2 regions of the Paenibacillus sp. NPDC093718 genome follow, and region 1 is predicted to be linked to the other one. Evidence: riboswitches for the same ligand, from Rfam matches in the RefSeq annotation. Region 1 holds a riboswitch; the other holds the start of a gene.
The links. Region 1 has a riboswitch for S-adenosylmethionine ahead of ACQKPA_RS26765 (methionine ABC transporter ATP-binding protein). Riboswitches for the same ligand answer to the same signal wherever they lie in the genome.

Region 1 (15,762 bases):
TTGACAGCTCTATTGTTAAGCCACTGTTGATCGGGCAGGTTGGCCTAGGGCAAGCAACCTCAGCCCTCGCGGTATTGGGAAACCGGGCGCAGAGCGTGGCAGGGATTCCGCCGATTCTAGCCATTGCCCTCAGCACCTCGCTCATACCGATCATCTCTGCCGCTTTTGCGAAGAAAGATCAGGAGCATTTGGAACAGCAAGTATCGCTGGCTATGCGGGTTGCCATATTGACGGGTATGCCGATGGTGATTGCGCTATGCGTTGCATCCTATTCCATTAATGGTTTGCTGTTCAGTTCCTTGGGCGGCAGCGGGATTATTGGATTTCTGACGTTCGGTACGATTTTCCAGATCACGATGATGACCACAAATTCCATTCTTCTTGGAATCGGCAAGGCCAAGCTCTCGATGATTCACGTGATGATCGGGGTTGTGGTCAAGCTTGCAGCCAGCTTCCTGATGGCTCCGTTTTTTGGGATTTACGGTATCATTGGAAGCACGGCGCTCTGTTTCCTTGTCATTACGATGCTGAATATAAGATCGATTAAAGCGATTGTATCCTTCTCCATCCTGGGCAAACGCTGGACGGGCTTCGTGCTGACGGTGCTTGCTGCCGGGGGAATCGGATATGGCTTGAATCTGGCCGGTATTCAGATGGTCGATGTCATGCCGGCACGGTTGGCGTTCCTGCTGACTTGCCTGGTTGTAGGCGTGGCCGTGGTCATCATATATCTTGTCCTCCTGGTGGTGTTTGGCGTATTGCGTCAATCGGAGCTGAGCAGTTACCCGCGCCTTTTGCAGAAGGTGTTCCGTCCGCTTATGAGGCTGCAGCCTGCACGTATGCGGGAGCGGGGATAAAGACATAGACTTAGTTTCACTCATCGTGTAAATAGAACCGAACAGAGACCTTCCTTGCAGTATCGGGATGGTCTCTTTTCATTTTAATGCGGATGGAACTGATCAGACACATCATGCACGATGGAGGTTTTCTCCAGAGCGGCCCGATGGGCGTGGGTGATATCCGGCAGCAGAGGCCGTAACGGTTTGCAGATATGCCTAAACATCGCCCGGCCTTGAAACCAGTCGTACCGGGGAATCGGTTCGGGGGGTTCATCCTCCCAGATCTCCTCAAGATAAGGGCTGTACAGACGCTGGCCACCCGGGAGCCATTCTGATGTGATGAGGTCAGATCCAGCGTGGCCATGATTCATGGCTTGCTCAAGGGTCGGCGTAAACAAGGCCGGCCAGTATTCAGCGCGCGATCCCTGGTGCTTGGTGGATCGCGCGAAGGCCAGCACAGCTCGGTAAATCTCCTCATACCCAAACAATAAAGCATACAGCGAACGGCCTGCCTTGATCCGAATGGACAGGTCGTCAAACTTGGGGATGGTAAGCCCGGCCAGCGGCCTGGTTGGGGATAGGGGCTTTTGCCCAGCGCTTGTCCCCGACTCCGTTCGATGGACTTGATCCAGCGGAAACACGATTTGATTCAACCGGGTCAGCTCATGCACCCGAAAGAAGGGATCCTCTAGAATATGTTGTCGGTAAAAAGGATTTCTCGCCACACGCCCCTCAATATAGTTCTGCTCATTAATGATGAGTGCCACCGTAAGCAGCGAACTGCTCTGATCCTGCCAGAACTGTTCCCAGAACGGTGTCATGAACGATGAAACATGAAAGTGGGGGAGTAAATGAAATAGGGGCTTGCCTTTATTTCGACTGTGTATATAGAGAAGCAGCTGGGGGTAGGCGTCCTGGAAGATCAGCGCATTGCAGCGCTCCAGGAAACGGTACAGATTGCTCTTGAATGTCGAATCCATGAGATCCGACATCAATCCGCCCTTCAGATCGCTCATATTCCACCCGGCATTACGCGATACCATATGGGCCAGTAGGGCCCAATGCAGCTCAGGATGCGATACATAACAGTCCAAATAGGCTTGCGTGCGCGTTACGTTGCTCCGATTAGCTGCGGCTGCGGCCTCCTGAATATGATGAATCAACTGATGCTCTTCTTGAGATAGCTGAGCATCCACACCTGGTTCATGAATCCGAATCTCGCTATACCCTTGCATGGAAGGGAACGGAAACGGGGAAACGCTCTGCTGCAGATAGGGATGGGAGGATAGGATTTCCTTGAGCTTTACGCGAACTCCCCTTACCACTGCAGGGTCCCATTGCAATTCGTGTCTGCTTGTCCGGAGTTTTAAGGAGAATCGCCATGATGCGATCATCCCTGACCATGATTCTGTCAGGGCCTGCGGAATGGCTGCCGCCCATGACCATAGGTCTTTGCTCTGGTTTTTTTTATCTTTGACTCCGTTCGAGTGCATTCGGGGGTCACCTGCACTTTCTGATGGTTAATCCCTGCCTGTGAACATCATAATGTCAGTATGCTCTAAAATTTGACTTCCACTCAACATTTTGATTCACTAAGGGTGAAGGAACTCGACGTAAAGGGGAGATAATCAATGGAAAAAATCACTTCGGAAGCAGAATTTCAGGTTGCAATCCAGTCTCCGCGATTGACTGTTGCCGTATTTAAAGCAGACTGGTGCGGCGATTGCAAGTTTATCGATCCATTCATGCCGGAGGTTGAGACAAAGTTCTCAAATCAATTGACTCTGGTAGAGGTTGACGTCGATGCTGTCGGTGACGTGAGTCAGCAGCAAAATATTTTGGGTATCCCCAGCTTTGTTGCATACTCCGATGGACGAGAGCTGGTTCGCTATGTTAACAAACTCCGCAAATCGCGCGAGGAAATTGAAGATTTCCTGCAGCGTGCCGTGGATGTATACAGTACGATTCATAAGTAAGGGTGACCATAGCACCGCCGCCTTGATCTATAACTGGCGGCGGTGTTGTTTTATATCGACTTAAGGTATGGCATGAAGTCAAGTACCTGGATCATGAAGGTTTTTCTCATTTTTGAACATTTTGTCACAATCGCTCAAGTGACCGTAGCGGTAGAATCAGGTATAATGAAATGTGGACTGTGTACGATGCGATCCTGTAAAGGTTTAAATAGTGAATGATTATGAGCAGCAGGTGAGATAAGTGAACGATAAACAATTAAAATGGCTGAGTTACATCACATGCTTAATTATGTTCTGCGCAACGTTCGGAGGCATGGTTGTGACAAAGACGGGCTCGGGACTCGGTTGCGGCCAGGAGTGGCCGCTGTGCAACGGTAAATTTGTTCCCGCTTACACGGTATCTTCCATGATTGAGTATTCCCACCGGGCTGTCAGCGGAATGGCGGGTTTGGCGGCACTCGCATCATTGATTGCGTTCTGGAAGTACAAGCGGGATCGCCGGGATTTGATGGTTTATGTTATCGGGACCTCGGTATTCGTTATTGTACAGGCGATCATGGGTGCGCTTGCGGTGGTTAAGCCTCAATCGGCTGCGATTATGGCGCTGCATTTTGGCTTCTCGCTGATTGCTTTTGCTAGTTCTGTCATGCTGGCTCTGGGTATGCGGCGGGTAGAACAGGCGAAGGGGCCTATTGACCTGGAGGGTCTGCCGCGAGTGGGCAAGAGCTTCCGTAATTTAGTATGGGGCACAACCTTGTACAGTTACATCGTGGTTTATATCGGTGCATTCGTCAGCCATACCGATTCCCGGGAAGGCTGTTCCGGCTGGCCGCTGTGCAACGGGGAAGTGATCCCGGAGCTGAGCGGAGGGGTCGGCATCGCCTTTATGCACCGCGTGGCGGCGCTTCTGCTGCTGATCGTTGTGGCTGTGATGGGGCATTTTGCATATTGGCGCAACCGTGACAACCGGGAGATCCAGATGCTGGGCATCTCGGCAACCGTGCTCTGCCTGCTGCAGGTGTTCAGCGGCGCCCTCATTATGGCAACGATGCATAACGAGGAGGTTTACGTATTCTCCGCACTGGGGCATACCTTGCTGATTTCCGCTTTATTCGGCGTACTTTGTTATTTAAGTGTCAGGGTTTGGCAGCTCAGCAGGCCGGTTAAAACCGAAATGCGGCCGGATCATAGCATGCCCCGTGAAAAAATCGTATAATAAGAAGCAAAAATCATGAAAAAAAGATCGAATTTAAGGCAACATATGTTATGCAAAGTCCCCGAGCCAGCGTTCGAGGGCTTTGTTGTATAGTGAGGTGGGGAGTCGATGATAACCAAACCATCCGCTAGACCTGTCTGATATCAAGGAGACGCTGGAAGCAGTATTGGGAAGGTTTGATCCGGCAACGGATTAGGTAATATTTATTGAGACATCACATGGACTATACAAGGGGCGAACTAATTCATCGCAGTAAGCGGTGCTTATGGAAAGCAGCTATCCGATTCGCGAGCCGCCGCGTAATTATGACGAAGGCGATATCGTGGGGATATCGCAAAGTCGCTTCATGCTATGGGGGTTGTCTCGTCGTTTCGGGGGCATCCTATAAGAACGATCCTCTGGTCATGGATGAAAACGAATGATGTAACCGGGATACCCGGATGAGTTATTTCCGCGTGAGGATATCGTGAAAACGGTTGAAACGCGGTGGAATCCCTATTTTGGCAAATAGCGATCCAAGAACCAAGGTTAATCTGATGACGCGAGGGGGTACCGCCATGCTTCGAATGTTACTTGGGGAACAACCCCGGCAGAATAACGGCCTGCTTGAGGAAGCCATTGAATCGATGGTCCAAACAACCCGGCTGCTGCAGAAGGAAATGGAGAAAAATCAGGACCCGACACATGACTTTCGCAAGCTTGAGATTTGGACCCGGGGGTTGATCGTTTCCCTGGATGAGCTGGAACAGAGCTGGAATGCTGCCAGGCATTTCAGTCAATCGGTCAAATCGGGTTACATCGATGACATGTCGATTCAGGAGCAAGGGGAATATCAACGATATGTGTATTTTTACAAAAACGGCTTCATCCGCGTATTCTCGATCCTTGACAAGCTGGGGACGGTGCTGAACGATTTGTACGATCTCCATACCTCCAAGGTGAAGGCGCATTTCTCTTATTTTACGGTCCTGCGGCAGTTTAAATTCCTGAAGACCCACGGAGAGCTGGCCAAAGAGCTGGAAGCGATCAAGGAGCGTTACAAAACACCGCTGAACACGCTCCGGAAACGGCGGAACGCCGAAATCCATTACATGAATTCCGAGATGCAGGATGATTTGTGGCAGCGTCATCAAGGGCTGTCGGACAAGGTCGAGCTGGAGGATATCGATCAGCACCTGGACGATCTCAAACAAGGTGTTGATATGGTATGCCGGAGTCTGGCGGCCTCTTATAAATATACGAACGAGCTTTGGGGAAAAAATGGAGTCAGGGCTTAGGCACAAAATCGCCATGAAATTCCTTTTGACAAAAACCAGAAAAGAATCTATACTAACTATTGCATTCATTAAATGTTATCAAATCAGATCAAATTAATCGGAAAAATTTCATATCGATATTTTCTTATCGAGAGAGGCGGAGGGACAGGCCCGATGAAGCCCGGCAACCGACTCTAAGCGTGTAATTGCTTAACGCGATGACGCTTGGAGTGACATGGTGCTAATTCCTTCAAAGCTATGGGACACCCTTAGTTTTGACAGATGAGAAAAGGCGTTGACTTTTACGTAAAGAGGGCCCTTTTTGATTCTACAAAAAGAGGCTCTTTTCTTTTGGGTAAATAGATATGAAGCTACGGAAAAAGGAGGATAATCGGATTGATTGAGCTCAAGCAATTGACGAAGCAGTACGGAAAAGCCGGAACTTTAACAACTGCGTTGTCCGAATTGGATTTGTCGATTGAAAAAGGAGAAATTTTCGGAGTGATCGGACACTCCGGTGCAGGTAAAAGTACATTGATCCGTTGTATCAATTTGTTGGAGCGTCCCACCTCGGGCGAAGTGTGGGTGAACGGTAAGAACTTAACGTCGCTTGGCAAGAAGCAGCTTCAGGCGGAACGCCGCAAAATCGGCATGATTTTTCAGCACTTTAACCTGTTGTCATCGGCGACGGTGTACGATAACATTGCGTTTCCGCTGCGTCTGATCAAGACGCCGAAGGCCGAACTGGAACGCAAAGTATCCGAGTTGTTGGCTTTGGTCGGCCTGGAGGCGCATCGGGACAAATACCCGTCCCAGCTATCAGGGGGCCAGAAGCAGCGCGTGGGTATCGCCAGAGCGCTCGCGAGCGATCCGGAAGTGCTGCTATGCGACGAAGCGACCTCTGCGCTTGACCCGCAGACTACGGATTCGATCCTGCGCCTGCTGCTGGACATTAACAAAAAGTTTCATCTGACGATCGTGCTGATTACCCATGAGATGCATGTGATTCAGAGCATATGCGACCGGGTCGCGGTCATTCATCAGGGCGGCATCGTGGAGCAAGGGCCAGTAACGGAAGTGTTTCTGAAGCCGAAGCATGAGATAACCCAGGAATTTATCCGCCAGGAGATGGACAGCGGCGAAGCGCTGCGGCTGGCCATTCAGGGCCAGGCGAACGGACCTTCAAGAGCGGTGCAGATTACGTTCCTTGGATCGAAAACGTACGAATCGATTCTGTCCCATGCCGTCCATGAGACGGGCGTGAATTTTGCAATTCTGCAGGGCACGATCTCTACGATTAAAGAAACGCCGTATGGCCAGCTCATTGTCCGTTTCGAAGGGGAAGAGCGTGCCATCGAAGATACGGTCCGGAAGCTGCTGGAACAAGGATTAGACGTGGAGGTGATTCATTAATGTTCGAACTCGATTTTACCCAGATCGACTGGAAGGAAATATGGACGGCAACCTTGGATACCCTTCGGATGCTGGGGGCTTCGGCCTTGTTCAGCTTCATTATCGGACTGCCGATTGGCGTGCTGCTCTACATGGCCGCTAGATCCACATCCGGTCTGGTACGCTTCGGTTACTCGATCCTGTCGTTCATTGTGAACATCCTGCGTTCGATTCCGTTCATTATCCTGATCGTTGCGATGATCCCGATTACGAAATCGCTTGTGGGTGTTTCTTATGGCGTGCTGGGAACCATTCCACCGCTCGTGATCGGCGCGGCGCCATTCTTCGCCAGACTCGTGGAAACCGCCTTGAATGAGGTAGACAAAGGGGTCATTGAAGCGGCTCATGCTATGGGCTCCTCGACAAACCAAATCATATGGAGGGTTCTCCTTCCGGAGGCTCGCCCGGGCTTGCTGGCCGGGATGACCATTACGATTGTAACCCTGGTATCGTATACCGCGATGTCCGGTCAAGTCGGCGGCGGCGGGTTGGGCGATTTGGCCATCAAGTATGGATATTACCGTTATGAGACTGAGATTATGATCCTGGCCGTCGTGTTGATGATTGTGCTGGTACAACTGCTGCAAATGGCAGGAGATCGCTTGGTCCGACATTTTACAAGAAAATAACGGAATGGATGAGGCATCAAGGAAGACAATATAAAAAAATATATTTTCGGAGGGAGAGTTTTTAGAATGAAAAAATGGACATTGGCATTGATCAGCTTGACCTTGGTTACGGTGCTGGCTGCGTGCGGCAGCAAGCCTGCGGATAACGCGGCTGAGCCAGGGGGAACAACAGGAGGCGGCGCTCAAGAGACCGTAACCTTGAAAGTAGGTGCTTCGCCGTCACCGCACGCCAAAATTTTGGAGCATGTCAAACCGGCACTTGAAAAAGAAGGCGTAAACCTGGAAATCGTGGAATTCACGGATTATGTTCTGCCTAATACGCAAGTGGACTCCAAAGAAATCGACGCGAATTTCTTCCAGCACAAGCCTTACCTGGATAACCAGATCAAAGAGCGCAAGCTGGACCTGGAGTCCGTGATCGCCGTGCACGTGGAGCCGCTAGGTGCGTACTCCAAAACCATTACATCTGTGGATGACCTGAAGGATGGTGCGGTTGTAGCCATTCCGAACGATCCTTCGAATGCTGGCCGTGCATTGACGCTGCTGTCCAAGAACGGTGTCATTAAGCTGAATGATGAAACCAAGCTGGAAGCTACCGCCAAGGATATCGTGGAAAATCCGAAGAACCTGGAGTTCAAGGAAGTTGAAGCCGCGATGCTGCCACGTATGCTGGATGAGCTGGATCTGGCTGTCATCAACACGAACTACGCGCTTGAAGCGGGACTGGATCCAACAAAGGATGCGCTCTTTATCGAAGACAAAGAGAACCCTTACGCCAATCTGCTGGTAGCTCGTCCGGACAACAAGGATTCTGACGCTATCCAAAAATTGGCGAAGGCGCTGACTTCCGAGGACGTGAAGACCTTTATTGAAGAAGAGTACAAAGGTGCTGTCATTCCGGCATTCTAATTCGAGTTCCAAAGCTTGATCATGCTGAATATAAATTGTTCGTATTTGTTAAGAGAGGGCATTATCCAAAGAGACCTATCGGTCTTGACGGATAAGCCCTTTCTTTTATTGTCTCTATGCCCATCTCTGCCGGGTTTGCAAGTTGTTAGGCCTTATTAAATCTTTTATACTGAAGGGAGGATATCCATCTGAGGAGGGAAAGCCTTGAAAGGAAAAGTGGCGCTGATTACAGGCAGTGCGACAGGATTGGGGAAAATGACGGCGCTGTCGTTAGCCCGGCAGGGATGTCATTTGGCTATAAATTATGTAAACAGCAAGGATGAAGCGGAGGCGCTCTCCCGCGAAATCGAGGGGTTTGGCGTGAAATCCATTGCGATTAAAGCCGATATCGCCAGCGAACGTGAGCTGTATTCATTGGTGGATCAGACGGAGGAGCAGCTGGGAAGCATCGATATCCTGGTGAACAACGCAGGTCCGTTCATTCGGGAACGTCGTCTGTTCTCGGAATACAGCCCCGACGAAATCGTACATATGGTGAATGGCAATTTAACCGGCGTCATGCTGCTGGACCACCGTGTTCTGCCTGCCATGCGGGAGAAAAAGTGGGGACGCATCATCCACTTTGGATTCGGACATGCGGGAGAAGCCCGCGCGTGGCCTCAGCGTTCAGCCTATGCTGCCGCTAAAGTGGGCCTGGTATCCTTTACGAAGACGCTTGCGGTGGAAGAAGCCCCGTATGGAATCACCGTGAACATGATCTGTCCGGGGGATATTCGCGGAGCCAATAAAGAGAAGACCATCAATGAGGTATCGGGCATCCAAGACGGGCTGACCCCGCGCGGACGATCGGGAAGCGGGGAGGACGTCGCCAGGGTGATCGAATATTTATGCCTGGATAAGTCGGATTTCATTACCGGCAATATCATGGATATATCCGGCGGACTGGATCCGATCCGTCCGTTGATTAAACCGGAATAACAAAAAATAACCCCACAAAGTGGAGTCCATGCTTCTATGCTTATTCCATATTCTATGCGGGGACCCTAAAACACATAAATGCGGTTAAAGAATTGCTTGTGCTCCGCTGTAAACTTCTTTTAAATCTCAAAAAAAGAGTCTTGGTTCCACGAAGGAAACCAAGACTCTTTATAGTTAAAGAAGATTTAGAATACTTGAACTACTTCTTGAATGCCTTCTACTTCTTCAACCAGGGCGCGTTCAATCCCTGCCTTCAGAGTAATGGTGGAGCTAGGGCAGCTACCGCATGCACCCATCAATTTCAGCTTAACGATGCCGTCTTCAACGTCAACCAGTTCCACGTCACCGCCGTCGCGCTGCAGGAACGGACGAAGTTTATCAAGCACTTCAGCCACTTCATCATATACAGTGGTTTGCGTGTTTTCACTCATCTTGTTCAACTCCTTTCCTCCCTATATTATAGTACATAAACCGGCAAAATAAAATGCCAATCTTAAGGCAGGTCTAATAACAATGTCCATTATCATTGAGTTTTGCACAAGCAATTCCTATTTCGGCACGGATAAAGTTCTGCAGACGCTTGAAGCCAAGTACGATTGTCAAGTCATCGAATACGGCTGCCTGACCAGCTGCGGCCAGTGCTATCTGATGCCCTTCGCTTATGTGGATGGCGAATGGGTGGAGGCCCCCACGGCTGAAGAGCTGCTTGACGTTGTCATCGCCAAGCTGGAAAGCTTTAAGGACAGCGAAGAGGAAAGCTGACGCCGGATACCTGGCATTTCCGTAAGGAAGAACATAGCGTCTGCAGCCTGTGGGTCTAGTAATGACGCTTGGATTTCCAGAGAACCCCGCTCTTCAATATCCTTGGTACCCGGCCCAGAACCGACGTGCTGCCCATGAGTCCAAAGCCCGCATGTTTGCCGAGGGAGCCGAGGGTTCCCTTGAGCTTCAGCGGAGATACCTTTGGCGTATCATCACGCCATATAGCTTTCATGACATGTCCCACTTGCTCGGCTTGAGCCCCGGCCGCTTGCGCGCTTGGGACGAACGGGAGGCTGGCGCAGTCGCCGATCACGTACACTTCCGGATGGGACGGAACCTGATACCACTCGTTCAGCAGTATGCGTCCGCTGCGGTCTTTTGGCAGATCGAGATCCTGTACGACTTTTACGGGCTGAATGCCCGCCGTCCATACAGCCAGGTCGGTTGCGATAGGCACATCCAGATTATACACGGCATCCTTCTCAACTCGGGATACGGAAACCCCGCTGTGGATATCCACATGGTGTTCCTCAAACCAGCGATGAATATAAGCAGACAAACGGTTAGGAAAAGAAGAAAGTACCCGTTGTCCCCGGTCCAAAATGGCGATATTAAGGTCAGGCCGGCTTTCACGAAGATCGGCAGCGAGTTCGATGCCGCTTAAGCCTCCGCCAATGATATGAACATGACCATAAGGTCTGAGGTTGTTCAGGTGCAAATAGGTTTCCCGGGATGCAGAGAAAGATTGCAGGCTAAACGTGAATTCTTCAGCGCCCGGAACGCCATGATATCGGTCCGTACATCCCAGAGCAATGGCGAGTTGATCGTATTCCACGGGATCGTTGTTCGTCAGGTTAACAAGCCTCTTCTCCAGATCGATGGATGTGACTTCACCATATACAATTTGGAGGCGGTCATACACCGGGAATTTAACACGAACTGCGGTATCAGCCACGGTGCCTGCTGCCAGCGCGTAATATTCGGTTTTGAGTCCTTGGTATGGCATGCGGTCGATGAGCACGACCTCCACGTCCGGAGGAAGATAGCTGCTGAATAATTCTTGAATTAGGGCAAGACCACCATAGCCTCCGCCGAGAATGACGAGCTTTTTCATAAATTTCTTCCTTTCTCAAGAGATAAGAAGGTGAGCGCCGATTCGCAAGAAAAACGCCGCTGGAAGCGGCTTAGGTTACCCACGCTATATTATCTCTTTAACCTGTTTTCCGTTTTTTGGAACGTCTCTCGTTTGCTTAAATCCCTGCGGGTAAGACTTATTCGTAAACCTTGATCTCGTTGTAGAAGGTATCGCGTTCAACCGGAATCCGGCCTGCGCCTTGGATGAGCCAGACGAGCTCTTTGCGTGTCAGCCCTTCCGGTGTTAAAGCTCCTGCAGCATGGCTGATACGTTCCTTCAGGATCGTGCCATGGACGTCGGAAGCTCCGAAGCTGAGAGCAACTTGCGTCAATTGCGGCCCGATATTAATGAAGTACGCTTTGATATGGTCGATATTATCGAGCATCAGACGGCTGATGGCAATGGTTTTCAAATCCTCGTAGGCCGAATTGCGGCGCATGATGCCTGCATTCTTATTCTTCGGCTGCATGGACAGCGGAATGAATACCATGAATCCACCCGTTTCATCCTGAAGATCCCGAATTTGCAGCATATGGCGGATCCGGTCCTCATGGCTCTCGATCGATCCGTACAGCATGGTCGTGTGCGTCTTCATGCCAAGCTTATGTGCGGTACGGTGTACGTCGAGGTATTGATCTACGTTGGCTTTGTCCACCTTCATCTTCTGACGGTATTGGTCAGACAGAATCTCGGCTCCGCCGCCTGTTAAAGACTGAAGTCCAGCTTTCTGCAGTTCTTGAAGTACTTCCTTCGTGCTAAGTCCGCTAATGCGAGTGAAGAATTCAATCTCCGCCGCGGTATAGGCTTTCAGAGTTACTTCCGGGAAACGCTCGCTCAATGCCTTCAGGGAATCTACATAGTACTGGAACGGCACATGGTTATTATGTCCGCCAACGATATGAAATTCACGAATGCCCGGATGAATATGCTGCTCGACATACTCGATCATCTCCGCGCCGGAGAGGGTGTAGGAGCCTTCCTCGCCTTGATCTTTCCGGAAATTGCAAAAAGCGCAGTGGGATTCACATACATTCGTGAAATAGAGACTCATGTTCTCAATGAAGTAAACTTTTTTCCCGTTCTTGCGCAAATTGGCTTCATTAGCCAGCTGCCCGAGGGTCAGCAGGTCATCGGTTTGGTACAAATACACACCGTCTTCAAGATTCAGGCGTTCGCCGTTTTGGACTTTCGCAACGATCTCCGCCATTCTCTGATCGGTAAATGGTGTCACAATTGTGGACATGTTCAATCCTCCTGTTCACACTTGACCTGCATAGAAGATCCAGCAGAAAAAGCGATCATAAAGTGAATCACTCCCCTAAGGGAACGGTCCGTTTATAGTGGTATAACAACAAACATCAATAATGGGCTGAATAATTAAGTGAGTTTGTGAAAAAATATACAACTGTGGACCAGCCATAACCTTTGCCGCTTTTTAGCCGAGGGATGTGACAATTATCCAACAGTTGCCGCCCATGTTCCTTCCCTATTATAAACCTGACCCCTCGGGGTAGCAATACAAATAGAGGAATTGAAATTAGGTTATTCATTACATATCAAACGCCATCATAACAACCTTGAGCGAATTCGCGAAGAGGAGTATACTGAAAGAGTGAACGAAAAGGAGGGTGACCTATGATTACAATCAGCGACTCAGCTGCAGAACGTTTGAAAGAAATGCTTGCTGAACAGGAAACGCCCAATATGTTCCTTCGACTGGGTGTCACTGCCGGCGGCTGCAGTGGTTTTTCATATGCAATGGGCTTTGACGATCAAGAAACGGAAGCTGACGTATACATGGACCTGCAGGACATGAAAGTCGTTGTCGAGAAGGACGATCTGAAGTACCTGAACGGTCTTGAAATCGACTTTGAGGAATCCGGCATGACCGGCGGCTTCACCATCCACAATCCGAACGCCACCGTCACTTGCGGCTGTGGTTCGTCATTCCGTACGGCAACGGATGCGGGCAAACCGAACGAAGAGCCTTGCTAACAAGGACTCTCTAGAGGGCTAAAGCCTGAGTCCAACAGTTAAAGACCTCTCCCGGCAATCTTGTCGCAGAGGTCTTTTTAGCGTTATGAGAACATCCGCATCGCTGTATGAACCCCAAAAAAGCAGCCAACTCCGCAATAAGGAGAGGCTGCTTTTTTGGGTTCTTTCTATTCAGACCGGGAAGAAGAAGGTATCGTTCAGCATCAGCACGATCATGCCGGCGGCCACAAGCGAAAATACGATGCAGCCCGCTCCGAGCCCTCTGCGCTTATCCTTGATGAACTTGAAGCCCATGACAAAGATAAGAACGGTGATGGCTGCTAGGGCAACCGACATGCCGACAATGGCAATCCAGTACAATATTTCAAACAATGCTGCCAAGGTGACAAAGCCTCCTTTATAGGTATCCATAGTGATGGATTTAATACGGACAAAGCTCTGTTCTTACTATACGATAGATCACAGCATTTGCAAAGGGAGGCTGCCGTGAGGCAGCAAGAACCTCGATTATTAGGCATACCATCACGGACAATCATCCAAGACAAAGCGCGGATAGGGGAATAGGATAACGTATGTCATGAATAAAAGGAGGCGAAAGCAGCATGGCGGGAAGACAACTGGCCAGCAAGTGGTTGAAGACGGAAGCGCTGCTGACCGATCCGCAGGTTGCTCCCTACATTCCGGCTACCCAGTCGTATGGAGGGGATACCCTGGTCTCAATGCTGGCCGAACACGAAATGGTCGTGATTAAGCCGATTATAGGAACCGGTGGTAACGGAGTCATCCGAATACAAACAGACGGAACGGGATACTTGGTAACCCATAAGAGGCGTACTGTTCATGTAGATACATTGAATTCCCTGATATACGTACTGAGCAGGATGAGGCTGAGACGGCGCTACATGATACAGCAGGGCATTCATTTGGCTCGAATTCAGGGACGTCCGCTGGATTACCGTGTAAAGGTAGTCAAGGATCGAGGGAGATGGGAATTCCGGGCCATGCTTGGGCGGCTCGCGAGCCCAGGGCTTTTTGTGACGAATATTTGTAAAGGGGGGACGCTGCTTCGTTGTGGTCCTGCACTCCGGCTGTCACTGCCCCATATTAATGCGAGGGAAAAGCGCAATGAGATGCGCCACTTAACCAGGCAGTGCATAACGATACTGGAATCCCGCTTTCCGGGTATCGGGGAGCTGGGGTTTGATTACGGATTAGACAACGAGGGCAAGATTTGGATTTTGGAGGTTAATACAAGACCAAGCTGAATTTTTGTTTAATATTCCCAACTGTAGACGTTTATATGATTTTTTAATAGGGTAATAAAAAAATAACCACAATCTACCGATATTATAATTGATCAATTTTTTTTATACTAGAAATTCCCTATATCCTGTGTATAACATTTATCCCCACAATCCACTTTGATATGACCCTGTTTTTTACACTTACCAACAAATTATACACAGGATTTCCACAAGAGGTTGTGGATAAGCGAACAGTTGTTCCGTTTTAGCATGTCTGATATGATAGATTCAGGAAATTTGAGGAAGGGGTGTGAGAGGGATGGCTATGTTGACGGATGAGATGCTTCTCGATTCCTATCATATGGCTGTTGAGTTGAAGTTGGAGCGAGAGTTCATCACTCTACTGCTAGCCGAAATTCATAAACGGAACTTGGACACCGATTCCGGCAGCATCCTGCATTAATCAGATTTTTCGTATATAGAATAGATAACTTACGACATGATACGTATATAATGTGGGAGCTTTCAACCAAGTTCTACATATGGTTTGAAGAATAGAAAAGGTATCTTCGGTTCCGGGGCGAGTGTAAACCCTTTCGGAACGAAGATACCTTTTTTTCTATGAATATATGGATGTATATGAAGTTAAAATTCTAGCTGCCCTTACAATTTCATGTTACTGCTGTGGCCCGGTGCCAATCTGGCCTCAGGATCGAAGTAAACCTTGGCATTGTTCACCGCGGTAGGTGCTTCACCAAATCCAACAGCGATCAGTTTAACCTTGCCCGGATAGGTGGTAATATCGCCGGCTGCAAAAATGCCCGGGATACTTGTTTCCATACGGGAATCCACCACAATGGAGTTGCTTTCAATGGCGATGCCCCATTCGGAGATCGGACCGAGAGAGGACACAAACCCGAAATTGACAATGACATCGTCCACTTCAATCTCTTGCGTCTCTTTGGTCTTAATATGAGAAAGCGTAACCTTCGTAATCGTATCTTCACCATGCAATTCGGTGATCTCGGTTGGTGTAATGATGTTCACCTTCGATGCCATGAGCTGCTCAACACTATGCTCATGGGCACGGAATTTGTCACGGCGGTGAACCAGTGTAACCTGCTCGGCGATCGGCTCGATCATGAGCGCCCAGTCTACCGCGGAGTCGCCGCCGCCGCTGATGAGAACCTTCTTGCCTTTGAAGCGGCTGAGGTCGTTGACGAAATAATGAAGGTTGGTCTTTTCGTATGCTTCTGCCCCTTCAATCTCCAGTCGACGGGGTTGGAACGCTCCTACACCGGCAGTAATAATGACAGCTTTGGCGTGGTGTTCACCCAAATTCGTTTTTACGACAAAATGACGTTCTTCAAG
Region 2 (15,762 bases), on a different contig from region 1:
GTGGGCGTGGACGGCGGTCATTATTTTGTTCTCATGGCTGTTACTGGCCGCGTCAGGAACGGGCAGAAGCAGAGAAAGAGGCGGGCAGACTTGACGGGAGCACAATGTTTACATATGCTTCGAATAGAGCTTGTTAGCAACTATATAGAGAACAAGGCACAGCACATCGTGGAGAGGATGGAAGAAGCATGAGTTTACTTGGAGCAATTGAAGCAGGAGGAACCAAGTTCGTTTGCGGCGTGGGCATGGAGGATGGAACGGTTGTGGAGCGAGTGAGCTTCCCGACAACAACCCCGGAAGAAACCATGGCAAACGTCTTTAACTTTTTTGCTGATAAGGATATAGAGTCGATCGGAGTCGGTTCTTTCGGACCGATTGATCCGGTGAAGGGCAGCCCGACTTATGGCTGCATTACAACCACACCGAAGCCGCATTGGAGCAATTACAATATTGTCAAAGCATTGGAAGAGCGTTTTCATATTCCGATAGGGTTTGATACCGATGTAAACGGAGCAGCTCTTGGAGAATATACATGGGGAGCTGCCCAGGGACTGGATAGCTGTCTGTATATCACCATCGGAACGGGAGTAGGAGCAGGCGCCGTGGTAGCTGGTGAATTGATCCACGGATTGTCTCATCCGGAGATGGGGCATATTTATGTGCGCCGCCATCCGGAAGACCGGTATGAAGGGACCTGTCCTTATCATGCAGACTGTCTGGAGGGGCTTGCAGCCGGACCGTCTCTTGGCAAACGTTGGGGAGTTCCCGGTGTGGAATTGACGCCGGATCATCCGGCTTGGGAGATGGAGGCTTATTATCTGGCACAAGCGCTGATGAATTATGTCCTCATTCTGTCCCCTCAGCGAATCGTGATGGGCGGAGGCGTTATGAAGCAGGAGCAGCTGTTCCCGCTGATCCGCACGAAGCTTCAGGAGCTGCTGGCCGGATATGTACAGCATCCAAGCCTTCATGACGGGATTGATCAATTCATCGTTCCGCCGATGCTCGGCGATAACGCAGGTCTCTGCGGCGCATTGGCGTTGGCCAAGCTGGCAGTAGATGAGGCCAAGAGCGTTCAAGCTTAACTTTATTTCTTATATAGAGTGAGCCAAAATGGGTTTGATTTTATTACAGATTATGGTATTATGAATTCAACAGTATAACGTATGGAACGGGAAGCACCTTTCTTTGTCGCTGCGGCGGAGGAGAGGTGCTTTTTTTGCGTTGTTCCATCGTTGTGCTGAATGCGTAAACGGGAGGTATTCGAGGGATGCAAATTGTATTCATGAATCAGATGAGCGGAGCGGATGAGTCAGGTCACCTCCGTTCTGCTCAAGTATGGATCGGTGAGGAAGAGGGAGGATGGCGGCTCGGTTGGCGGAACATGGAAGCGGACGGCGAAGTATTCGATGATGAGTGGTATGAAGGAAACTCATGGAATGAGTTATTGTACGTGTACCGACATCAATTAGCGAAGAAGCTTGGAGAGGGGTTCCGGCCGCTTGTGGAGGGGGTATTCCACGAACCGGGAGAGACTGGAGGCAAGAATCTTGGTGTGCAGAAGCTGCAGTGCTACAGTGAGCTGTATGGCTCGGAGGAGCTGTACACGGAGCTGTGTGCCTGGCGCAGGAGAAAGGCGGCCTCCGGAAGAAAAGCACCTTATTTCATTGCCAGCAATCGGGTGCTGCGCATGATTAGCGCCTTCATCCCTCAGAATGAGGAAGAGCTGCTGCAGCTTCCGGGAATCGGGATCAGCAAGTCTTCAGAGCATGGGGCGGAGTGGCTGGAGATCACGACAGGAATCGAGCGAACCACAACCTTTCCACTGGATTGGGTTGATAAGGAGCTGCAGGAAGAGGTGTTCTTGTCCTGGCTGTATAAGCAGAAGGAGCAGCGATACAAGCAAGAGCTGGACCGCTTCCGAATCCGCCGTACGATGCTGCTTGGCATAGCTGAGGGAGCTTCGCTGACCCAGCTGGAAGAACGCACTTCGTTATCTCGTCGAGATTTGGTTGAGGAATTGGAGGGCCTTGAGAAGGAAGGGTATGATACGGAGCAGCTGCTGGAGGTTGAGCTGAATACGATGACGGCTACAGAGCAGGCGACGGTATGGAAGGCTTTTGAAGAACTGGGCGATACGTTTCTTAAACCCGTATTACAACGGGTATATGGAGAAGGACAAGCCCGAAATGGAGAGATAGACGAGATTGGCGGAACGGAGAAGCTGTATGAGCGGCTGCGCCTGATAAGGATTCGCTTCCGGCGAGAAGAACCTGGTAAAGCGAACGCAGGCTAATTCCAGCTAACGAAAACAGGACGGATTCCCTTGTAAGCAAGGAGATCCGTCCTGATTCTTTCGGTATTTTCATATCCAGTCTTTCTTACGGAACAGATAAAACATGAGAGCACCGGCAGAAATCATGACGCCTATAACTACATAATAAGAATATTCCCAGTGAAGCTCAGGCATATTGTCAAAGTTCATGCCGTAAATGCCCGTAATCAGCGTCAGTGGAATGAAGATCGTTGTAATGGCGGTAAACACGCGCATGATTTCATTGGCCCGATTGGCGATACTGGATTGGTAAGCCTCTCGAAGGTTCCCCATGAGATCCCGATAAGTCTCGAATGTTTCGGAAATTTTCACAGCATTTTCATAGATATCGCTGAAATATTTTTGCAGCTGGTCATCGATTAGCCGGAGATCTTTTTTGTTCAGCGTATTGATAACTTCCTTCTGCGGTCCAAGCACCTTTTTCAACCAAAGAATCTCGCTTCGCAGACCGATGATCTCGCTTAGGTGGGATTTTTTGGTATGCATCAGAATGTCTTCCTCCAGCTTTTCAATCCGCGCCTCGATGCGGTCCCCAACGGAGAAATAGTTGTCCGTCACGAGATCGATCAAGAGATAGAGGAAGCGGTCAGGCGTGCTGACTTCATCCTCCCAGAGAAGCGGTTTAACGGTGCGAAGCTCGTGGATCTTTTGCTTGGTCACCGTAATAATAAAATGTCTGCCCAGGAAAACATTCAATGCCCGAAGGAAAATCTCTTCGTCGTCAAACCGGATGCTGTTCACGACGATAAAATAGTGGCTCTCGTATATTTCAATTTTGGGACGCTGCTCCTCTTCGCTGAGGCAATCCTCAACCGCAAGATCATGCAGGGAGAAGAGGGGCTGCAGTTCGGCTAAATCATCCACGTCCGCATCCAGCCAGTAGAAGCCGCTGGCCGGAGGTGTCAGCGTCATTTCGATGTCATCAATAGGGGTAAATACGCCCGAATCGACCAACCGGATTTTCATCTGATATCACTCCTTTTTCAAATACAAGCTGCTTGGTTAAGCAGTAAAGGCACAGGATATCAGCCCACCGGTATACGGGCATAATCAAGGAAGGTTAGAATACGATAAAAAGCGCATGAAAAATAACGCCGCCCTCTGCCGGTAAGCTGATCTTAATCCTATGCGGTTGTGCGTCTTGTGCATCCAGTTTCTGGCTCGGGTCACCGTCCATCTTCCATGTCACCTCTTTCATACTCGGTTTTAAACAGCACTTGTCTAGTATAACGCCGGGTGTAGGACCTTTCAAGTTGAAATCCGGTGCAGCCAAGGGCCATTTGTACAGGGTATGGAAACCTTCGGTGAAGTGTGACGGACTTTATGAAAAGGTTCTTGACGAAAAATTGGGAATGATTTAAAGTAAGTATCAATTACGAACAATTTAAGACAACTGAATAAAGCGAAATCTTATCAAGAGCAGGTGGAGGGACTAGCCCTATGAAACCCGGCAACCGGCGGCAACATCGCACGGTGCTAATTCTTGCAGGAGATACGACGCTTCTTCGAAGCCGTTGTATAGTCTGACAGATGAGAGAGGCGCATTGTGATACGTATATGATGACCTTTCTCTACTTCGAGAAAGGTCTTCTTGCGTTTATACAGTCTAACGCTCTTTCTCACAGCTTTTATGGATGTATCATTTCATATTTCGAAGGAGTGAGCCACGATGCCGATTAAAATTCCGGATGCCTTGCCGGCAAAGGAAGTTCTGGCTGGAGAAAACATTTTTGTCATGGATGAGAGTCACGCATTTCATCAGGATATCCGCCCATTGCGGATCGCTATTCTGAACCTGATGCCAACCAAGGAAACGACGGAAACCCAGTTGCTGCGATTGATCGGTAACTCCCCGCTCCAGGTGGATGTTGTCCTTCTTCACCCGAGTTCGCACGTTTCGAAGAATACGTCCGCTGAGCATCTGAAATCATTCTACAAAACCTTTGAAGAAGTGAAGAACCGTCGTTTTGACGGCATGATCATTACAGGAGCTCCGGTCGAACAGTTGGAGTTTGAAGAAGTGAATTACTGGGATGAGCTTACTGAAATTTTTGAATGGACCAAGACGCATGTGACCTCCACGCTCCATATCTGCTGGGCATCGCAAGCCGGACTTTATTATCATTACGGCGTGCCGAAATACAGCCTCGAGCAAAAATGCTTCGGCGTATTTCCGCATACGATCAATGAAACATGTACCAAGCTGCTCCGCGGATTTGACGAAATGTTCTTTGTTCCGCATTCCCGTCATACGGAAGTTCGGCGCGAAGACATTACAGGCGTTGACGATTTGGTCATCCTGTCCGAGTCCGAGGAAGCAGGCATTTATTTGGTATCAAGCCGGGATGGAAAGCAGATTTTTGCCACAGGGCATTCCGAGTATGATGCAGACTCTCTGAAGTGGGAGTATGACCGGGACGTTGCCAAAGGCATGGACATCGAGCTGCCGCGCAACTATTACCCGAATAATGATCCAACAAGGACACCTCCGTCCATATGGCGGGCGCATGCAAACTTATTATTTACTAATTGGCTCAATTACTATGTATATCAGGAAACGCCATACGATATTGGTCCGCAAATATAGCAGTGTACGGGAGGAGAGTTTGTCTATGGAGAAGAAACCTTTTAATATAGAGAGCCGGCTGGCACAGATCGGCTCGGTGCAAGAACCGGTAACCGGAGCCGTGAATTTTCCGATTTATCAGGCTACAGCATACCGCCATCCCAAATTAGGCCAGAGCACGGGGTTTGACTACGCCCGTACGAAAAATCCGACCCGGTCGGTACTGGAGGACGCCTGCGCCGAGCTGGAATCCGGCGATGCCGGCTTTGCTTGCAGCTCGGGCATGGCTGCCCTTCAGACGATTTTTGCTTTGTTCGGTCAAGGGGATCATCTGATTGTATCGCTGGATCTGTATGGAGGGACGTATAGGCTGCTGGAGCGGATTATGTCCAAGTTCGGCGTAACGGCTACGTACGTGGATACGAATGACCTGGATGCGCTGGAAGGGGCAAGAAGGCCGAACACGAAGGCTGTATTTATCGAAACGCCGACCAATCCGCTTATGATGATTACGGATATCGAAGCCGTCTGTACGTGGGCAAGGCACCATAAACTGATCAGCATTGTGGATAATACGCTTTTGACTCCGTATTTCCAAAGACCCATTGAGCTTGGGGCGGACATCGTTATACATAGCGCCACCAAGTATTTGGGAGGACATAACGATGTGCTGGCAGGTATCATCGTAACAAAGGGCAAGGAACTATCGGAGGAGATGGCTTTCCTTCATAACTCCATCGGCGCGGTGTTAAGCCCGACGGATTCCTATCAGCTGATGAGAGGAATGAAGACGCTAGCGCTGCGCATGGATCGGCACGAGACGAATGCAACCGCAGTGGCAACGTTTTTGACAACTCACCCAGCGATCAGCGAGGTGTATTATCCTGCCCTGCCGGATCATCCGGGACATGACGTCCAGAATCGTCAATCCAGCGGCAACACCGGCATCTTCTCCTTTAAGGTGAAGGACGCCCGCTATGTGGAGCCCGTGCTGCGGCACATTAAGCTGATTGCGTTCGCAGAAAGCCTGGGGGGCGTCGAGTCCCTGATGACATACCCTGCCGTCCAGACCCATGCGGACATCCCGCTTGAGATTCGGGAAGCGATCGGCGTGGATGACCGCTTGCTCCGGTTCTCGGTCGGCATCGAGCATGCGGATGACCTGATCGCGGATTTGGATGCTGCACTGAGCGCAGCCATGGCTGAAGTGGAAGGGAGCACGGGAGAATGAGCACCGATAAAGGTCCATCCGGCTTGGAAACGCAAACCAAGCAGTTAGCAGCTAAACGGGGACACGAAGAAGAACTCCGTTTCGAGACGAAACTATTGCATTTCGGCGGAGAAATCGACCGGGCAACCGGCGCCTCAAGCGTTCCGATCTATCAAGCCTCGACGTTTCATCATGAAGACATCTTTAACCCGCCGCAACACGATTACAGCCGTTCCGGCAATCCGACGAGGCAGGCGCTGGAGGATTATATCGCCCTCTTGGAGGGAGGCGTACGCGGTTTGGCTTATGCTTCCGGTATGGCAGCGATCTCCAGCTCGTTCATGCTGCTCAGTGCAGGGGATCATATGATCGTGACGGAGGATGTGTACGGAGGAACCTACCGCCTGCTGACCAGCATTTTAAGCCGTATGGGCATCGAGAGCACCTTCGTCGACATGACCGATCTGGATCAGGTGAAGGCTGCCCTCAAACCGAATACGAAAGCCGTCTATATGGAGACCCCTTCGAACCCGACCTTGAAAATTACCGACATTGGTGCGGTGACGGATTGGGCGAAGGAGCATGGCCTCCTTACCCTGCTGGATAATACGTTCATGACGCCGTTTTACCAGCGTCCGATTGAATTCGGCGTGGATATCGTCATCCACAGCGCGACCAAATTCCTAGGCGGGCACAGCGATGTGCTGGCAGGTCTCGCGGTAGCCAGAACCCAGAAGCTTGGAGACCGATTGAAGCAGCTGCAAAATGGTTTGGGCACGGTGCTTGGGGTCCAGGATTCCTGGCTCCTTATGCGCGGCATGAAGACGCTCAGCACACGTATGGCCCACTCCGAGCAAAGCGCGGCCAAGCTGGCGGCCTGGCTGCAAGGGAGAAGCGACATTGAGCAAGTGTACTACCCTGGCCTCTTGAATCATCCGGGACGTGAAGTCCATGAGAAGCAATCGAGCGGTTATGGCGCGGTCATCTCCTTTGACGTCGGCTCAGGCGAACGCGCCAAGCAGGTGCTGAACCATGTGAAGCTGCCGCTGGTAGCGGTCAGCCTGGGAGCCGTGGAGAGCATCCTGTCGTATCCGACAATGATGTCGCATGCGGCCATGGGCGACAAGGTTCGGCATGAACGCGGAATTACGGATGGCTTGCTCCGTTTCTCGGTCGGACTCGAGGATGTGGACGATCTGATTGCTGATCTGGATCGGGCTTTTGCTGCCAGTTACTAAAGATTTGCCAAATCATAGAATTCGGCATCCTGTCACGGACGGGATGTCGTTTTTAATGCCGGATTGTGGTAGGATGAGATAGAAAATGTTTTGCTGGTGATTTGTTATTTTGCTCTAAGTAGGGAGGCTGCAAGAATGAGTGCGGTAAACCGTATATTGGATAAAGCTTTACGCGGTGAGCGTTTGAACCTGGAAGATACCGTAACGCTTTTTGAAAGTGATGAGATTGAGAAAATTGGTCATGCGGCGGATGTGATGACAAAGCGTCTGCATCCGGATCCTATCACGACATTTGTTATCGGCCGGAATATCAATTACACAAACATATGTGATGTATTCTGCCGTTTTTGCGCTTTTTATCGCAGACCCGGCTCTTCCGAGGGCTATGTACTGCCCGATGAAACAATCTTCCAGAAGATTCAGGAAACCGAGGATGTGAACGGTACTGAAATTCTGATGCAGGGCGGCGTCAATCCGGATTTGCCTTTCAATTATTATACCGACCTGCTTCGCAACATTAAGAAGCGGTTCCCTAACATCACGATGCATTCCTTCTCCCCGGCGGAAATTATGAAAATGGTGGAGATTTCCGGGCTTACGCTCGAAGAGGTGATGCGCGAGCTTCACAGCGCGGGTCTGGACTCATTGCCTGGCGGCGGCGCCGAGATTTTGGATGATCGTATCCGCAAAAAGGTCAGTCGTCTGAAAGGCACATGGCGCCAGTGGATGGATGTCATGCAAACGGCCCATAAAGTCGGCATGAACACGACGGCTACCATGGTGATCGGTCTGGGCGAAACGATGGAAGAGCGTGCGCTACATATGCTTCGCGTACGTGATGCGCAGGATGAATGCATTCAGAACGGTTATGATTCCAAAGGCTTCCTGGCCTTCATTCCATTTACGTTCCAGCCGGACAATACGAACCTTAAGCGCGAGCGCGAAACGCCGGAGGCGTACTTGAAGACGGTAGCCATCGGTCGCTTAGCGATCGATAACGTTCCGAATCTGCAGTCGTCCTGGGTAACGATGGGACCTGAAATCGGCAAGCTGTCACTCAGCTACGGCTGCAACGACTTTGGCAGCACGATGATGGAGGAGAACGTGGTTTCCTCCGCAGGAGCCGTGTATAAGGTCAATATTGAATCGATTATTCAATTGATTCGGGAGACCGGCAACATTCCGGCTCAACGCAACACCCGGTATGATATTCTGCGCGTGTTCGAAGATAACAGCACCGTTGAGCGCGACTTCGTCATGCAGAACTAATTTTATACTTCATGAAGATCCGCAAGGCGGGCCGAGCAACTCGGTCCGCCTTTTTATATTCAGATATCAGAAAGTATAGTTTAGTATGCACGCCATTTATTAGATATTCTCCGGACTTGCTTGTTTTTCCAAGCAGGAGTTCCGTATATCCCCGAGCGGGTCCCCATATACTGAAAAGGGAACTCGAAAGGAGTGATTCCATGGAACTGTTCAGAATTTCTGTCGGTACACGGACGGAAGACGAGAAAAAGGCGTTTCACCGTATATTGTCAGACAAGCAGAAAGAGCTACATAAACAATGCAAGCAGCTGAAATTCACATTCAGCGCTTCGGATGACCGCGTGATTTGGACGTGCTCCGGCAAGCTTCCGCTGTCCTCTTGGACCGCATCAGCCGACACGCTGCGCCGGCTCACTGCCGAAGCAGTCACTGCTTATATTATGGAAGAGAAAGAGCAGGAGATTGCTGCACGGTTAATGTTCTCGGAATTCGAGTTTGATGATGAGGAGGAAGCGGGGCGGATTCTGCAGTGGTTTTTGATGCTCCTGCAAAAAGAGGATGGCCCGTCCGGGGACTTCTGGCAGAGCCGCAGACGCAAGCTGTCCGAAGGCATATATCAATGCCTGAACGAGGCGCCAGAGCTTAATCTGGATGGGTTTATAACCTTCCGGCTTCAGTCCTATGAACAGGAGCTCCGCGAGATGGCGGAGTATGCAGTGGATGAATTTATGCTCGATCAGCAGTACGAGGAGTTCGTCAGCCTGCTGAAATATTTTGTTTATTTTCAGGAGCCCAAAATGCCGCTGGTTCACGTCATTCATAAGGGGGAGGAAGAGTTCCTGCTGCTGGATGGCAATCTTCGCCCGATTGAACGCCCTCGGGATGAAGGACTCGTTATGGAAAGGCTGGACCAGGATATGGAGATTGAAGATATGGTGGTCAGTACGCTGATTTCGGTATCTCCGGCCCGCATGATTATCCACACGAGGCAGCCTGAGCTTCCCGTCATCGTGACATTGGCCCACATCTTTGATAACCGCGCCGAAGTATGCTGCAGCTGTCCCGAATGCAGCGCGCTTCTCGGTAGCGGACGAATGATGACTTGACGCATCGAAGCGGTCAGGATTATAATTACTGATAAATTCACGTAAAAGCTCTGACAAAGACATGAATCAATTTTGGATTTGACCGCTCAGAGAGAGGAAACCTCGGCTGCAATTTCCTCCGGTTCACCATTGATTTACCCCTTTGTAGCTGTGTCGTCGAACCCGCACGTCATGATGAATGCGGATGAGTAGGCTTCACCGGTTCATGACCGTTACTCAATGCTGATGAAGGATCTTAATCGTTTATGTACCCGGTACATAAGGTGATGAAGAGATCGAATTAGGGTGGAACCACGGGTATAACACTCGTCCCTTCGCGGGACGGGTGTTTTTTGCATGTTCCGGTATCTTTCGTTGAGTCCAGGCGAAGCACCTCAGGGGTCCATGCCTGTCTTCGCGGGGAGACTAACGCGTCCTTCATATATGGAAGAAACGTGAAATTCTTTTTCTTGGGAGGAATACAAGGTGGCTATTAGCATTAAATTGCCTGACGGCTCCGTACGGGAGTATGAGGCGGGCAGCAGTATTGAGGATGTGGCTGCTTCAATCAGCAGCGGACTTAGAAAGAATGCGGTCGCGGGAAAAATGGACGGGATTGTCGTGGATCTCTCGACACCGCTTCAGGACGGAGCTTTGATCGAAATCGTAACGCAGGATACACCCGAAGGGCTTGAAGTGATGCGCCATAGTACAGCGCATTTGCTGGCTCAAGCAACCAAGCGTTTGTATGGAGCGAAAGAAGTAAAGCTGGGCGTGGGTCCGGTCATTGAGGACGGCTTCTATTATGACATGGATCTGGAGGAGCCTTTGAATCCGGAGGACCTGCAAAAGATCGAAAAGGAAATGGAACGCATTATCGGCGAGAATCTTCCGATTGTCCGCAAGGAAGTAAGCCGTGCGGAAGCGCTGCGCATCTTCGGCGAGCTTGGGGATCCGTACAAGCTGGAACTGATAAATGCCCTGCCTGAGGATAGCGTTATTACGATCTATGAGCAAGGCGAATTCTTTGATCTCTGTCGTGGACCGCATGTCCCTTCAACCGGCAAGATCAAAGTCTTCAAGCTAATGAACGTGGCAGGCGCATACTGGCGCGGCGACAGCAAGAACAAAATGCTTCAGCGCGTTTACGGTACGGCCTTTGTGAAAAAAGCGCAGCTCGATGAGCATCTTCATCTGCTGGAAGAAGCCAAGAAGCGCGATCATCGTAAGCTGGGCAAGGAATTGCAAATGTTTACGTTCTCTCAGCTTGTTGGACAAGGTCTGCCGATCTGGCTGCCAAACGGAGCGAAATTGCGCCGTACCCTGGAGCGTTATATCGTGGACATGGAAGAGCGCCTCGGGTACCAGCACGTGTACACGCCTGTGCTCGGAAACGTGGAGCTGTACAAAACCTCCGGTCACTGGGAGCACTATCAGGAAGATATGTTCCCGAAAATGGAGATGGACAACGAGGAGCTTGTTCTTCGTCCGATGAATTGTCCTCACCATATGATGGTATATAAGAGCGATATGCACAGCTACCGGGATCTGCCGATCCGTATTGCTGAGCTTGGCATGCAGCACCGCTATGAAATGTCCGGCGCACTGACCGGCTTGCATCGGGTGCGCGCGATGACGTTGAACGACTCGCATATTTTCTGCCGCCCGGATCAGATCAAGGAAGAGTTTGCACGGGTCATTCAGCTGATCATGACCGTCTACAAGGACTTTGGCATCCATGACTACCGCTTCCGTCTTTCTTACAGGGATCCGCAGGATACCGAGAAGTATTTCCAGAATGATGAAATGTGGGAAATGTCCCAGCGCATGCTGCGCGAAGTCGTCGAGAGCCTGGATATGCCGTTTTATGAGGCCGAAGGCGAAGCTGCCTTCTACGGTCCGAAGCTCGATGTTCAGATCCGTACGGCTCTAGGCAAGGAAGAGACGCTGTCAACCGTTCAGCTCGACTTCCTGCTGCCTGAGCGCTTTGAGCTGGAATATGTCGGCGACGATGGCCAGAAGCATCGTCCGGTCGTTATCCACCGCGGTATTCTGGGAACCATGGAACGCTTCACTGCGTTCTTGCTTGAGAATTTTGCGGGTGCGCTGCCGCTGTGGCTGTCACCGGTACAGGTTAAAGTGATTCCGGTCTCCAATGCCTTTGAAGATTATGCCAAGGAAGTGGCCGAGAAGCTTCAATTCGCCGGTATCTCTGTAGAGCCGGATCTTCGCAACGAGAAGCTGGGCTACAAGATTCGGGAAGCGCAGCTCGAGAAGATTCCTTACATGTTCATCGTTGGCGAGAACGAGAAAAATGCGGGCGCGGTTTCCGTTCGCAAACGCGGCGAAGGGGACATCGGTGCCCAGCCGCTCGACGAGATCATCCTCAAGCTTCGTGAAGAGATTAACACCCACGTCGTTTAAGTTTAGCTTTAAGTGCATGTTCAAAAAGGTCGATTTTCAGCACCGAGAAGGTTGGATGAAGCTAGGGAGTGAGGAGCGGAGCGTACGTTTTGGGTACGTGAGCACCGGAAGGCCCGGCTGAATTCAAGATTCGATGCCGAGCTGCTTCCTGATTCGCTTCGTGTTAGATATAGAATTTATGAGTTATCAGTGGAGCTGATGAAATTCTATATCGCAAGAAAACCTACCTATCCATCGCGGTCGCTCATCCTTGAAGTGGCCTCGATAGAGGTTTTCTTATCAAAAGCGGACTTTTTGAACAACCTCTATAAAGCTTAAGTAACGAAGGGACATGCAAACCTCTGCCATCACGTATATTCTATTTGGGAAGTGGGAACCCTCGCTAGTAAGGGGGAGGTACTCACATGATCCAATGGAAAAAATGGCAGAGGTTTTTTGCTGGTTTTATTTTATCAGCCGTCTTGTTCAGTGCAGGTTCTTCAATAGTAGATGCCCATAATCTGATTCTAAGCGAATCCTATGATTCAACAGACTTAAGAAATGTGTATGATCCGTCCGGGGAAATTCAAGGCTCCGATTACGTGGAAATGTCTCGCTTCTATGCGCTTCGAGTAGCAGGTTTTAGCGATATGAATAGATACTTGGATGTTCCGGATACGGGGCCTAAGGCCAGCGTACCTGGCAAGAAACGCGAATCCATGCCCGTGCTTGCGCCTAGGGAGGACCAGGTGCTGCATACGGTGAAGGTAACCGCTACGGGCTATACGGCGGGTTATGAATCGACCGGGAAGAAGCCGGGACATCCTCAATATGGAATCACCTATTCCGGGGTGAAGGTGAAGCGGGATCGAAATACGCTATCAACGATTGCCGCGGATCCGGATGTATTTCCGCTTGGCAGTATTCTCTATATACCGGGTTATGGTTATGGAATCGTAGCGGATATCGGATCAGCGATCAAAGGGCAAAAAATCGATCTTTATTTCTCCACAACCAAACAAGTGTTCAAGGAGTGGGGGAAGAAGGACGTCGAGGTACAGGTCATTAAAACCGGAAGCGGCAAATGCACGGAGGAAATGCTAAGAACACTGGATACCGCGATCGAAACCTATCGTTTCCTGCCTTCATCCGTTCTGGAGGAAGCCATTTAGGGTGATTTTGGCGCATAGATTGGCAGTAAACATTTAAGAATAATGCCTCCCTGTTCATCACATACTACTTTTCGGGGGCCAAACCCCTGAAGAGGATGATGGTATTGCATATGAACAGGGAGGTGAATACTGTGGCTAAAAAGAACAAGGTACAAGAAAACTTTAAAACGCCGAATGAAAAGTTTAACGCTGAGTTTGCTGAAGATACCAGCATAGCCAGCAACCCAAAAGGGAATTCCAAAGTTCAAGAGAACTACAAAAAACCGAACGAGAAGTTTGATGCTGAGTTTGGCGAACTGAACACACCAGGGGACCATTCTGCAAACCGTTAAGGTGTAGATGCCAGCGCCCGTTCGTGCAAAAATAAGACCTCCGCTTTAGCGGGGGTCTTTTATTATGGCACTCCTACCATTTTTATCTATGGACTCAGTCTCTAGACCGAGATCAACTTCATTCCACCGCCGCTAACCTGTTCATCGCAATATGTTGTACACTGTAGTTAAGAAAAAATAGAACTGGAAGGCAAGGGGATGACCATGAGTAGAAAAGGATGGAGCCAGCTTAGCAACGGTTTGCTGCTCATCGGTATTGGTGTGGTGTTTCTTCTAAATCAGCTTGATATGATACATGTGGACCTTGGTTATATATTCTCGACCTTTTGGCCGGTATTCATCATCTGGTTCGGGCTGCAAAGCTTAATTTATGCCCGTGGAGGGGCACTATGGGGCTCCGTCGTGCCGATCATTATCGGATCGTATTTTCTTGGAAAAAACCTGAATTTGATTGACTTCTCATTTGGCGATCTGATCAAGTATGCGATTCCAATTATGCTGATTGGGTTTGGTTTGCAGGTCATTTTCAAACCGAAACCTCATACGCCGCCGCCATCACCGCCAAGTCCGGATGACTTCAGCTCGCATCGTAGCAACCATTACGACATTCCCGATCCGCCTGAAGCGCGTCCGCTGGATTCTTCCCTGGATGAAGAATTCGAACGGAGATTTGGCAAGCCAGACAAGGCTGACAAGTCTGAGAATACCCTGCCCGATCGCGAACTAGGATCACCGGATTTTCATGAGCAGGGCAAGGGTTACCGCTGGCAGGGACAGCAGCAGGAGCGCCCGCGCCAGGAGCATCAGGATCGCAGCAAGTTCAGAGTTCATGTGGATTTTGACGATAACGGCAAAAGCTACGGCAACGGATCGGATTATAAGGATGAACAGCACCAACATCAACACCATCAACACCATCATCATCAATCTTGGCACAGCCATGATGCGGTGAACAAGTCCTCTTTTATCGGGGACGTGCATATGGGAAAAGATTATTTTCAGCTGAAGCCGACAAATATCTCCCAGTTCATCGGTGATACGGTGCTGGATCTGACCAAAGCTCAAATCCCTTACGGAGAAACGAAAATCAACATCTCGGCGTTTATCGGGGATGTCAAAGTATTCGTTCCGAATGATTCGGATGTTGGCATTCATGTCACGACCAACTCCTTCATTGGCGATATGAAGGTGCTGGAGGAAAGCCGCAGCGGCTTTATGAGCAATGCGGGCCTTGAAAGCCCGCATTACAGGGAAGCGGGCAAGAAAATTCGAATCACCGTCAGCGTATTTATCGGTGATGTCAAAGTGAATAGGGTAGGATAACCGTTATGATGGGAATATTGAAAAATACCAAATGGGTGATACTGTTTTACTTTCTGTTGATTGGAGCCGGGGTTGCTGTTTTCCTGTATACAGCAAACCAATCCGGCTACATACATATTGAAGATAACCGGCTGTGGGTGTATTACACGGTCGGTGTACTTCTGTTTACGGGGATTGCGGGATACATCGCGGGGCAGCGCATTCAGCGACCGCTGGACCTGCTCCATCTGAACATGCTGCAGGTTGCCAAAGGAAATCTGAACGTGCGGCTGCCGGCTATGGAAGACGGTTCTTTTGCCAGAGTATATGATGAGTTTAACGGAATGACGGAAGCGCTGGAGAAGAAGATGAAGCTGCTGCAGCGCCTGGGCGAGCAGGATGTCATTGAGAAAGAGATCGCCGCGGAAGCCGCGGTGCTTGAGGAACGACGCCGGATGGCAAGGGATTTGCATGATACGGTCAGCCAGCAGTTGTTCGCGATTCATATGTCGGCTTCATCGCTTCCGGCGGTTCTGAAGAGAAACCCGGAGCACGGCGATAAAGTGCTCGGTCAGTTGATTGAGATGTCTCACGTGGCACAGAAGCAGATGCGGGCGCTGATTGCACAGCTTCGGCCTGTTGAACTGGAAGGAAGAACCCTGGAGGAGGCACTCGAACGGTGGTTTCCGGATTACTGCCGCCAAAATGGCCTGAAGGGCATGAAGGATGTGGAACTTTACGGCGGGGTATCCGATGCGATTGAGCATCAGCTGTTCCTGATTATCCAGGAAGCCGTAGCCAACATTGTGAAACATGCCGGTGCAAGCCTTGTCAGCATGTCGCTTCGTGA

Region 2: linked by a shared signal. The riboswitch ahead of metA (homoserine O-acetyltransferase MetA) and the one ahead of ACQKPA_RS26765 (methionine ABC transporter ATP-binding protein) in region 1 are both predicted to bind S-adenosylmethionine.

Annotation. Positions count from the first base shown of each region.
Region 1 covers NZ_JBNNUS010000011.1:39,626-55,387, forward strand. The annotation lists gene ACQKPA_RS26740 (putative polysaccharide biosynthesis protein) at 1-857, shown strand, start outside; gene ACQKPA_RS26745 (DUF2515 family protein) at 941-2,332, opposite strand; gene ACQKPA_RS26750 (thioredoxin family protein) at 2,471-2,815, shown strand; gene ACQKPA_RS26755 (COX15/CtaA family protein) at 3,057-4,031, shown strand; gene ACQKPA_RS26760 (Cthe_2314 family HEPN domain-containing protein) at 4,589-5,308, shown strand; SAM riboswitch class I at 5,430-5,576, shown strand; gene ACQKPA_RS26765 (methionine ABC transporter ATP-binding protein) at 5,684-6,700, shown strand; gene ACQKPA_RS26770 (methionine ABC transporter permease) at 6,700-7,368, shown strand; gene ACQKPA_RS26775 (MetQ/NlpA family ABC transporter substrate-binding protein) at 7,435-8,277, shown strand; gene ACQKPA_RS26780 (SDR family oxidoreductase) at 8,482-9,255, shown strand; gene ACQKPA_RS26785 (NifU family protein) at 9,441-9,686, opposite strand; gene ACQKPA_RS26790 (YuzB family protein) at 9,769-10,017, shown strand; gene ACQKPA_RS26795 (NAD(P)/FAD-dependent oxidoreductase) at 10,073-11,131, opposite strand; gene mqnE (aminofutalosine synthase MqnE) at 11,289-12,395, opposite strand; gene ACQKPA_RS26805 (HesB/IscA family protein) at 12,788-13,147, shown strand; gene ACQKPA_RS26810 (hypothetical protein) at 13,319-13,528, opposite strand; gene ACQKPA_RS26815 (YheC/YheD family protein) at 13,750-14,412, shown strand; gene ACQKPA_RS26820 (sporulation histidine kinase inhibitor Sda) at 14,711-14,854, shown strand; gene ACQKPA_RS26825 (NAD(P)/FAD-dependent oxidoreductase) at 15,055-15,762, opposite strand, start outside.
Region 2 covers NZ_JBNNUS010000008.1:127,224-142,985, forward strand. The annotation lists gene modB (molybdate ABC transporter permease subunit) at 1-94, shown strand, start outside; gene ACQKPA_RS23370 (ROK family protein) at 189-1,085, shown strand; gene ACQKPA_RS23375 (HRDC domain-containing protein) at 1,271-2,296, shown strand; gene corA (magnesium/cobalt transporter CorA) at 2,366-3,301, opposite strand; SAM riboswitch class I at 3,743-3,872, shown strand; gene metA (homoserine O-acetyltransferase MetA) at 4,005-4,922, shown strand; gene ACQKPA_RS23390 (PLP-dependent transferase) at 4,948-6,132, shown strand; gene ACQKPA_RS23395 (aminotransferase class I/II-fold pyridoxal phosphate-dependent enzyme) at 6,129-7,349, shown strand; gene mqnC (cyclic dehypoxanthinyl futalosine synthase) at 7,485-8,618, shown strand; gene ACQKPA_RS23405 (putative sporulation protein YtxC) at 8,819-9,724, shown strand; gene thrS (threonine--tRNA ligase) at 10,190-12,127, shown strand; gene ACQKPA_RS23415 (3D domain-containing protein) at 12,757-13,278, shown strand; gene ACQKPA_RS23420 (hypothetical protein) at 13,410-13,610, shown strand; gene liaF (cell wall-active antibiotics response protein LiaF) at 13,809-14,933, shown strand; gene ACQKPA_RS23430 (sensor histidine kinase) at 14,939-15,762, shown strand, end outside.